One region of the Streptomyces sp. NPDC085866 genome, then DNA from elsewhere that is predicted to be linked to it. Evidence: riboswitches for the same ligand, from Rfam matches in the RefSeq annotation. Region 1 holds a riboswitch; the other holds the start of a gene.
The links. A riboswitch is a leader RNA that binds a small molecule or an ion and turns the genes downstream of it on or off. The one in region 1 is predicted to bind guanidine.
Positions count from the first base shown of each region.

Region 2: it holds a riboswitch for guanidine, as region 1 does, so the genes downstream of both, ACIF83_RS00675 (multidrug efflux SMR transporter) here and ACIF83_RS19230 (MBL fold metallo-hydrolase) in region 1, are expected to answer to the same signal.

Region 1 covers NZ_JBITSQ010000007.1:170,217-174,570, forward strand. Annotated here, with positions in the region: gene ACIF83_RS19220 (hypothetical protein) at 1-818, opposite strand, end outside; gene ACIF83_RS19225 (PP2C family protein-serine/threonine phosphatase) at 1,191-2,354, shown strand; guanidine-III (ykkC-III) riboswitch at 2,447-2,514, shown strand; gene ACIF83_RS19230 (MBL fold metallo-hydrolase) at 2,527-3,405, shown strand; gene ACIF83_RS19235 (XdhC family protein) at 3,430-4,354, opposite strand, start outside.
Region 2 covers NZ_JBITSQ010000001.1:151,161-155,514, reverse strand. Annotated here, with positions in the region: gene ACIF83_RS00685 (DUF3618 domain-containing protein) at 32-361, shown strand; gene ACIF83_RS00680 (co-chaperone GroES) at 484-786, shown strand; guanidine-III (ykkC-III) riboswitch at 833-904, shown strand; gene ACIF83_RS00675 (multidrug efflux SMR transporter) at 942-1,262, shown strand; gene ACIF83_RS00670 (transglycosylase domain-containing protein) at 1,269-4,217, opposite strand.

The DNA of each region.
Region 1 (4,354 bases):
TACAACGTGATCGGCAGCCTCCAGCCGCTCCACGCGAACAGCGAACCGGTCCCCAGCCAGCCGAGCGTCAAAGGGACCCAGCGGGGCAGACGGGCAGGCCGGCGGCGGCTGAGGATCCATGTGGCAGCGGAGGCGACGAGCGCCCACGTTCCCCACACCCCCGTCAGCAGCCGTCCGGCGGCTTCCCGGTCCGCGGGATGGGCGACACCGGCCGTGCCGCCGAGCGCCCAATAGACCCAGACGAGGCCGATCACCGCCGCGATGCCGGCCGCCCACAGAACCGGCCACGAACTGCGCTCGCCGTCGTCTCCGACTCTTCCCTCGAACACCTCCGGCCAACGCCGTCGAAGGTAGGCGGGCAAGGCGAGTGCGAGACCCAGGCCCATCCCCACGAAGCTGAGCTGGATCAGCGCGGCTTCCCAACCCGGCATGGAAGGGCCGGAGTCCTCATGGCGGTGTGGCGCGCCGCCCGACAGACCCAGCAGCGAGTCCAGTACGGCATACGGCAGCAAGGGAACGAGGAACCCCGTGCCCACCCAGGCGACGAACGCCACCAGCGGTCCCGGTATCCGCATCCCCCAGGGCCGTACGAGGCCGAGGGCCACGGCGATCCCGATGGCCGCCATGCCGATGGTCGCCGTGTTGAGCACCACCCATCCGGTCAGGTCGAACCCGTCACCGATGGGCAGCAGCCCCGCCACCGCCCCGACCACCCATGAGATCTTGATCAACGCGTAGGGCGTCATCACCAGAGCCGCCCCGTACGCCGCCAGCCGCCCCGCCCGGTCCAAACGGTCCACCTGGTCCACCTGGTCCATCGAAGGTCCCCCCTTTTCCTCTCCCCTTGGGAGATCCACCCTCGTCGGCAGGCTCACGCGCCGCGTCACGCGCAGGTCGTATCCCCCTCCCCCATCCGGCGGACACCGTCCTCCACCCATGCCCCGACCTCCAGAACATGCCGCCAAGTGGAGCAATCGCCGGTGTGCCGGGACCCCGCGCAGGAGGCTGGACCTCTTGCAGGGGTCGTGCGATCAGGAGTCCGGTGTGCGAAGGCCGCGAAAGCCGAACCATCAGGCGAGTCGTCCACCGGCACGACACGCGTCCCCGGCTGGTCCGGCAGTTCCGACGGCGCGCGCGTGCGGGAGTGCCGGGTGAGGCTCGGGCACACCCGTCGGGAGTTGGAGGCCGGCATGGCCGTACGAACACAGCTGGCCGCGCCTCCGGCGTGGATGCGCTGGCTTCCGGCGCTGTTCGTCGCGGCCCTTCTGCTGGTCGAACCCGTCACGCCGGTGGACTGGCCGGTGAGCTTCGCACTGATCACCGTGCCGCTGCTGGCCGCCTTCGCCCAGGGGCCGCTCGTGGTCGCCGCCGTCACGGTCTTCGCGGTCCTCTTCGAAGGGGTCCTGGCCGGTACCCCTTGCTGTGCGGGCCGGTCCGTCGGCTATCTGTGGGAGCGCCACTACGTGGCCTCCTACATCTGCACCGTCCTGGTGGGCGCAATCGGCACGGTCCTGGCCGCCCATCGGACCCGCCGTGAACGCACGCTCGCCGACGTGCGCTTCGTGGCCGAGATCGCGCAGCGTGTCCTGCTGCGGCCGGTGCCGCACCGGATCGGCAACCTTCGCCTGGAAAGCCTCTACCTGTCCGCCGCCGCTGAGGCGCGCATCGGCGGCGACCTCTACGAGGCCGTCCCCACCCCGTACGGGGTCCGGCTGCTCATCGGCGACGTCCGCGGCAAGGGGCTGCTCGCGGTCGAGACCGCCGCCACCATGCTGGGCGCGTTCCGCGAGGCGGCTCACGACGAGCCCGATCTGCCCGCCCTGGCCGACCACGTGGAGATCAGCATGGGCCGCAGAGCGATGCTGCTCAGCGGAAGCGAGGTGGGCGAGCGGTTCGTCACCGCCGTCTTCGCCGAGATCCCCACGGACGGTCATCTCGTCCGCATCGTCAACTGCGGTCATCCGCCCCCGCTCCTCATCCGCTCCGACGAGGTGCGCGAACTGGACCGGGGGCGGTCGGCTCCGCCGTTGAACCTCGGCGTGCTGATCGCCGAGCCGTACAACGTCGACGTCTACGATTTCCGGCCCGGCGACCAGCTCCTGCTGTACACGGACGGCATCACGGAGACCCGCGACTCCCACGGCACCTTCTACCCCTTGCTCGAGCGTCTGCGCTCCTGGGGACCCCTTCCGCCGCGGGAGCTGCTGGAACAGCTCCACCGCGACCTGATGGCCTACAGCCACAACCGCCTCCAGGACGACACCGCGGCGCTCACCGCCTGCCTGCTCGCCGACCAGCCGGCCGCGCCGCCTCCTCCGTCGGGCGGGCCGGGCAAAAGCGGCGGGCCGCGGTGATGCCACCGACCACGGACGGCCTCTACGGCATGCGCAGAAGGACGTGCGGGCCAGGGCCACGGGGCCCCGTCGGACACCGTGGTAGCGTCCCGTCGGAGGCTCTGACGTGCCTGCCCCGGACGAGATGTGCGCCGTACCCGGCCCGCCAAGACGACGCACGCACGGAGGCATCGTGGACACCGGCACGCCCCTGATCGACTTCACCAGCGCCCCTCCCCAGGCCCGTTCGCTGGACGTGCGGTGGATCCACGGCTCGCCGTCGGCCAAGCACAACACCGACCCGGACATCCAGGTCCACGCCTATGACGAGCACACGTTCATCCTGCGGCAGAACATGGCGGTGCACTACGAGGCGCCGTTCCTGTTCCTGCTCTGCGGCAACGAACGGGCGGTGCTGATCGACACCGGCGCCACCGAGTCGGCCGAGTTCTTCCCCCTGCGCCGGGTGGTCGACGGGCTCCTCGCGGACTGGCTCGACCGGCACCCCCGGGACGGCTACCAGCTGCTGGTGCTGCACACCCACGGGCACGGTGACCACGTCGCCGGCGACGACCAGTTCACCGATCGCCCCGACACCACGGTGGTGGGCGCCGACCGCGCCGGCGCCTGGCGGTATTTCGGGTTCGACGCGGACCCGGACGCCGTGGCCCACGTCGACCTGGGCGGCCGGGTGCTGGAGTGCCTGGCCACCCCGGGCCACCACGAGGCGGCCGTCACGTTCTACGACCCAGCCACCGGCCTGCTGCTCACCGGCGACAGCGTGTACCCCGGACGGCTCTACATCGAGGACGTCCCCGCCTTCGCCCGCAGCATCGACCGTCTGATCGAGTTCGCCGGCCGTCGACCCGTCACCCATGTGCTCGGCTGCCACATCGAGATGACCACCGAGCCGGGCGTGGACTACCCGGTCCGCACCACCTACCAGCCCGACGAGCCACCGCTCCAACTGACCCCGGCTCACCTTGGCAGGATCCGTGACGCGCTCACCGAACTCGACACCGACCTCACCTGGCGGGCCTACCCGGACTTCGTCCTGTGCCCCCGGGCCTGAGCACGGCGCGGACGGCGGAGCCCCTCAGGCGGCCGTAACCTCGTCACGTCCCCTCTGGTCGTGGTGGATCGGCGTCTTCGTGCCGGTCAGCGAAACGCCCGTCCCGCCGTGTCTGACGGCGACGATCTCCGCGACGATCGACAGGGCGGTCTCCTCCGGGGTGCGGGCGCCGAGGTCGAGGCCGATCGGGGAGCGCAGCCGGGCCAGCTCCCGCTCGCTCACGCCCTCTTCCCGCAGACGTCGATTTCGTTCCTCGTGGGTGCGGCGCGAGCCCATCGCACCGACGAACGCCACCGGCATCGAGAGGGCCGCCTTCAACAGGGGTACGTCGAACTTCGCGTCGTGGGTGAGCACGCACAGGACGGTCCGGGCGTCGGTCGCGGTGCGCCGCAGATAGCGATGCGGCCAGTCGACGACGACCTCGTCGGCGTCGGGGAATCGCGACCGCGTGGCGAAGACGGGGCGGGCGTCGCAGACGGTCACGTGGTAGCCGAGGAACTTGCCGGCCCGCGCCAGCGCCGAGGCGAAGTCCACCGCGCCGAAGACGATCATCCGCGGGGGCGGTACGTTCGACTCGATCAGCAGGGTGAGGGCGCCGGGACAGTGCGAGCCGTCCGCGGCGACGTCCACCGTGCCGGTACGCCCGGCCTCCAGCAGGGCCCGGGCCTCGGCCGCCGCCGCCCGGTCCAGCCGAGCAGGGCCGCCGAGGCCGCCCTCGTACGTGCCGTCGGGTCGTACCAGCAGGGCGCGGCCCAGGAGTTCGGCCGGACCGCGGGCGACCCTGGCCAGGGCCGCCGGTTCGCCCCGGACAACGGCCGACAGGGCCGACGCCAGGACCGTCCGGGCGAGCAGCCGCCCGGCCACCGGCGTGATCAGTACCTCGATCGTCCCGCCACAGGTCAGTCCTACGGCGAAGGCGTCCTCGTCGCTGTAGCCGAACCGCTCTGTG
Region 2 (4,354 bases), on a different contig from region 1:
GACAGCATCAGGAGACTTCGGAGGCCGTACGGTGGCGGACACGTCGGACACCAGAACCCCGGCGCAGATCGAGGCGGACATCAAGCTCCGTCGCGAAGCGCTGGCCGAGACGCTCGACGAGATCGGGGTGCGGGTGCATCCGCAGACGATCGTCGCGGACGCCAAGGCCAAGGTCGTCGCCAATATCGATCACACGGTCGGACGGGCCTATGTCCAGGTCAACCGGGTGGTGAGTGAGGTGCGGGCGCAGTTCGTGGACGAGGACGGCGCGCCGCGGCTCGAGCGGGTCGTGCCCGTCGCGCTGGCCGTCGTCGGGGTCGTGGGCCTGCTCGCGGTGGGCTCGCGGCGGCGTAAGCGCTGACCAGGGCGGAGACGAGTGGTGGCCCGGGGTCGTACGAGTCCGTCCGAGGCAGGTAGGTTCGAGGCGTGAGCGCCAACAGAAACGAGCACAGCAACCCTCAGCACGACAAGCTGCCCATCCGGATGCTGCACGACCGGGTTCTCGTGCGGCAGGACGCCGGTGAGGGCGAGCGGCGGTCGGGCGGCGGCATCCTGATTCCCGCGACCGCGGCGGTCGGGCGGCGGCTGGCCTGGGCCGAGGTCGTCGCGGTGGGGCAGAACGTACGGACCGTGGAACCGGGTGACCGGGTCCTGTACGACCCGGAGGACCGGGCCGAGGTCGAGGTGCGGGGCGTGGCCTACGTGCTCATGCGGGAGCGTGATCTGCACGCGGTGGCCGCCGACCGGTTCGAGGGCGGCGAGGACTCCACGGGCCTCTACCTCTGATCAGAAGCCGAGAAGGGGCTGGTGACCGTTGTCACCAGCCCCTTTGTCGTTCCTTTGCTATGTTCGAAGGAGCCCGACGAGACGCGCCGTACCGGGATGCAGGCAAAGACGACGCACCGCAGAGAGTCGTCCGTTCGTCTCGGAGGTGTGTTGTCGTGGCCTGGGTGCTGCTTGTCGTGGCCGGTCTGCTCGAGGTCGGCTGGTCGATCGGGATGAAGTACACCGACGGGTTCACGCGGGTCGTGCCCAGTGTGCTCACCGGTGCCGGGATCGTGGCCAGCATGGTGCTGCTGTCGTACGCCGCCAGGTCGCTGCCGATCGGTACCGCCTACGGCGTGTGGGTGGGGATCGGGGCGGCCGGGGCGGCGGTGCTCGGCATGGTGGTGCTGGGTGAGCCGGTCACCGCCGCCCGGATCTTCTTCGTCTGTCTGCTGCTGGTCGCCGTCGTGGGGCTGAAGGCGACCAGCGGTCACTGACCCTTCCTAAGGTTGGCCTCCGGCGTCGCCGGTGGTGCCTGTGGTGCCACCGGGGGTGCCGCCGGCCGTGGTCGTTCCTCCGGCGGGGGTGCCTCCGCCGGTGGTCGTGCCGCCGGCCGTGGTGCCGCCTGCCGTGTCGCCGCCGGTGGTGTCGCCGCCGGTGGTGGTCGTACCGCCGCCGTCCGTGGTGGTGCCGCCGCCGGGAGTGCCGCCGGTGTCCTGGCCGCCGGTGTCCTGACCGCCGGTGGTGGTGGTGCCGTCGGTCGGGGTGCCGGTCGGGCCGCCGTTGTCCTGGCCGCCGTTGGTGGTGGCGCCGCCGTTGTCCTGGCCGCCGGTGGTGGTGGCGCCGTCGGTCGGGGCCTGCGTGCCGGGTGCCTGGACGTCGGCGCCCTGCTGCAGCTGGAGGTCGAAGTCGGTGACCGGCTTGCCCTTGAGGGCGTCCTTGGTGAACTGGGCCCAGATCTGGGTGGGCGCGCCGCCGCCGTTGATGCGGGGCAGGCCCATCGCGCCGTACAGCGGCTTGTGGGCCGCGGTGACCGGGTCCTGGCCCATGACGGAGACGACGGTGGCGAGGTCGGGGGTGTAGCCCGCGAACCAGGCGGCGGTGTCCTCCTCGGCGGTGCCGGTCTTGCCGGCGGCGGGGCGGCCGGCGGCCTGGGCGGCGGTGGCGGTGCCGGACTGGACCACGCTCTGCAGGACGGAGGTGGTGGTGTCGGCGGCCTCGCGGCTGACGGCCTGCTTGACGGGCTCGTCGGGGAGCTTGACCTCGGCGCCTTCCTTGGTGATCTTCTCGATCATCGTGTACGTGCCGTGCTTGCCGTGGTTGGCGAGGGTCGCGTACGCCTCCGCCATGTCCAGGACGCTGGCGGTGGCGGTGCCGAGGGCGATGGACGGGTAGGGCTGGAGGTCCTTGGTGTCGGCGGGGACGCCGAGGGCCACGGCGGTCTGCTTGACCTTGGACGGGCCGACGTCGACGGCCATCTGCGCGTACACGGAGTTCACCGACAGGTCGGTGGCCTTGCGGACGGTGATGTCGCCGTAGGACTTGGAGTCCTCGTTCTCGGGGGCGTAGGGGCCGCCGCTCCAGCCCTGGACGGGCCGCTTGTTGGTGCCGTCGTAGTAGGTGTTCGGGGTGATGGTCTGGCCGTCCTGGGTGGTCGAGCCGTTCTGGACCGCGGAGGTGAACACGAACGGCTTGAAGGTGGAGCCGACCTGGAAGTCACCGCGGGTGGCGCCGTTGGTGTACTGCTTCACGTAGTCGATGCCGCCGTACATGGCGACGACCTTGCCGGTCTTGGGGTCGACGGAGGCGCCGCCGGCCCGGACGGCGTTGTCGACCTTGTTGTTCTTCTTGTCCAGCTTGGACATCAGCTGGTCGTTGACCGCCTTGACGAAGGCGTCCTGCCTGCTCTTCTGGATGGTGGTGGTGATGCGGTAGCCGCCCAGGGCCAGCTTGTCGGGGTCGATGATGTTGTTGGTGGTCAGGTAGTGCTTGACCGCCTCGACGAGGTAGCCGCGCTGGCCGGAGAGGCCGGTGGAGATGGTCTGTTCCTTCGGCATGGGGAACTTCATGCCGGCGCGCTTGGTCTCGCTGAGCCAGCCCTTCTTGACCATGCCGTCGAGGACGTAGTTCCAGCGGGCGAGGGCGGAGGACTTGTTCTCGGGGTGGGCCACGACGTCGTACTCGCTCGGTGCGTTGACGAGTGCGGCGAGGTAGGCGGCGCGGGCCGGGTCGAGGTCGACGGCGTCCACGCCGTAGTAGGCCTGGGCGGCGGCCTGGATGCCGTAGGCGTTGCGGCCGAAGTAGCTGGTGTTGAGGTAGCCCTCGAGGATCTCGGCCTTGGACTTGTTGCGGTCCAGCTTGATCGAGATGAAGAACTCCTTGGCCTTACGGGTGACCGTCTGTTCCTGGGCCAGGTAGTAGTTCTTCACGTACTGCTGGGTGATCGTCGAGCCGGACTGCTTGCCCTTGCCGGTGGCCGTGTTCCAGCCGGCGCGGAGCATGGCCTTGGGGTCGATGGCGGACTCGGTGTAGAAGTCGCGGTCCTCGGCGGCCAGGACCGCGTGCTGGGCGTCCTTGGAGACCTGGGCGAGGCTGACGTTCTCGCGGTTGATCTTGCCGTCGCGGGCGAGCTGGGAGCCGTCGGCGTAGAGGTAGACGTTGCTCTGCTTGGTGGCGAGGGCGTTGGCCGGCGGGATCTTCACGAGCGAGTAGCCGAGGAAGAACAGGCCGATGACCAGCAGGACGCCGATCACGAAGGTGCCGAGCACCATCCGCCAGGTGGGGATGATCCGCCGCCACCCGGTCCGCTTGGGCCGCTTGGGCTTCTTGCCCTTGCCACCGCCGGGGCCACCGGGGCCATCGGGACCACCAGGGCCGCCGGGGCCGCCGCTGTCCGCGAGGGGGGTGGGGGGCTGGGTGGTGGAGTTGGCGCGGGCACCGGCCGCAGCTGCAGCACCGGCCGCGGCCGCGGAGGCGGAGGCGGCCTGGGACTTCGGGGCGGCAGCGGCGGAGGCGCCGGCGGCCATGGCGGCGGCGCTCGCCGCAGCACCGCCGGCCGTGGCGGCCCGGCCGGCGGCGCCCGCCTTGCCGGGCCGGTTCGGCTGCCTCGGCTGGGCCGACTGGCTCTGCTGGGTCGACTCGGCCTGGCCAGGAGCCTTGACCCGGCGGAGGACCTGAGTGGTCTCGGCGGGAGCCGGAGCCTCGCCGGGAGCCGGGGAGGCGGCGGCCTGGTTCCCCTCCTCGGAGGCCCGGGGTGCCTTGACACGCCGGAGGACCTGGGTGCTCTCCGCCGCGTTGGGCTGCTCGGACTCGTGCGACCTGTCGCCCGTTTGGGTCCGCCCGGACTGCTGGGGCACTCCGGCCCGCTGGGACGTCGTGGCCGAGTCGGCCTGCTTCTGGGACTCGCCGGACTTCGCCGGGCCCTGCGACTGCCCGGGGAGCCGAGACCCCACCGGCGCCTGGGATCCCTGGGCCTTGCCGGACGCCTGCGACCTGTCGGACGTCCGAGGCCTCTCGGACTGACGGGACTCGGCAGAACCCTGCGGCTCCACGGACGACTCGGGCTTCTGAGGCTTGTGGGACTCCTCGG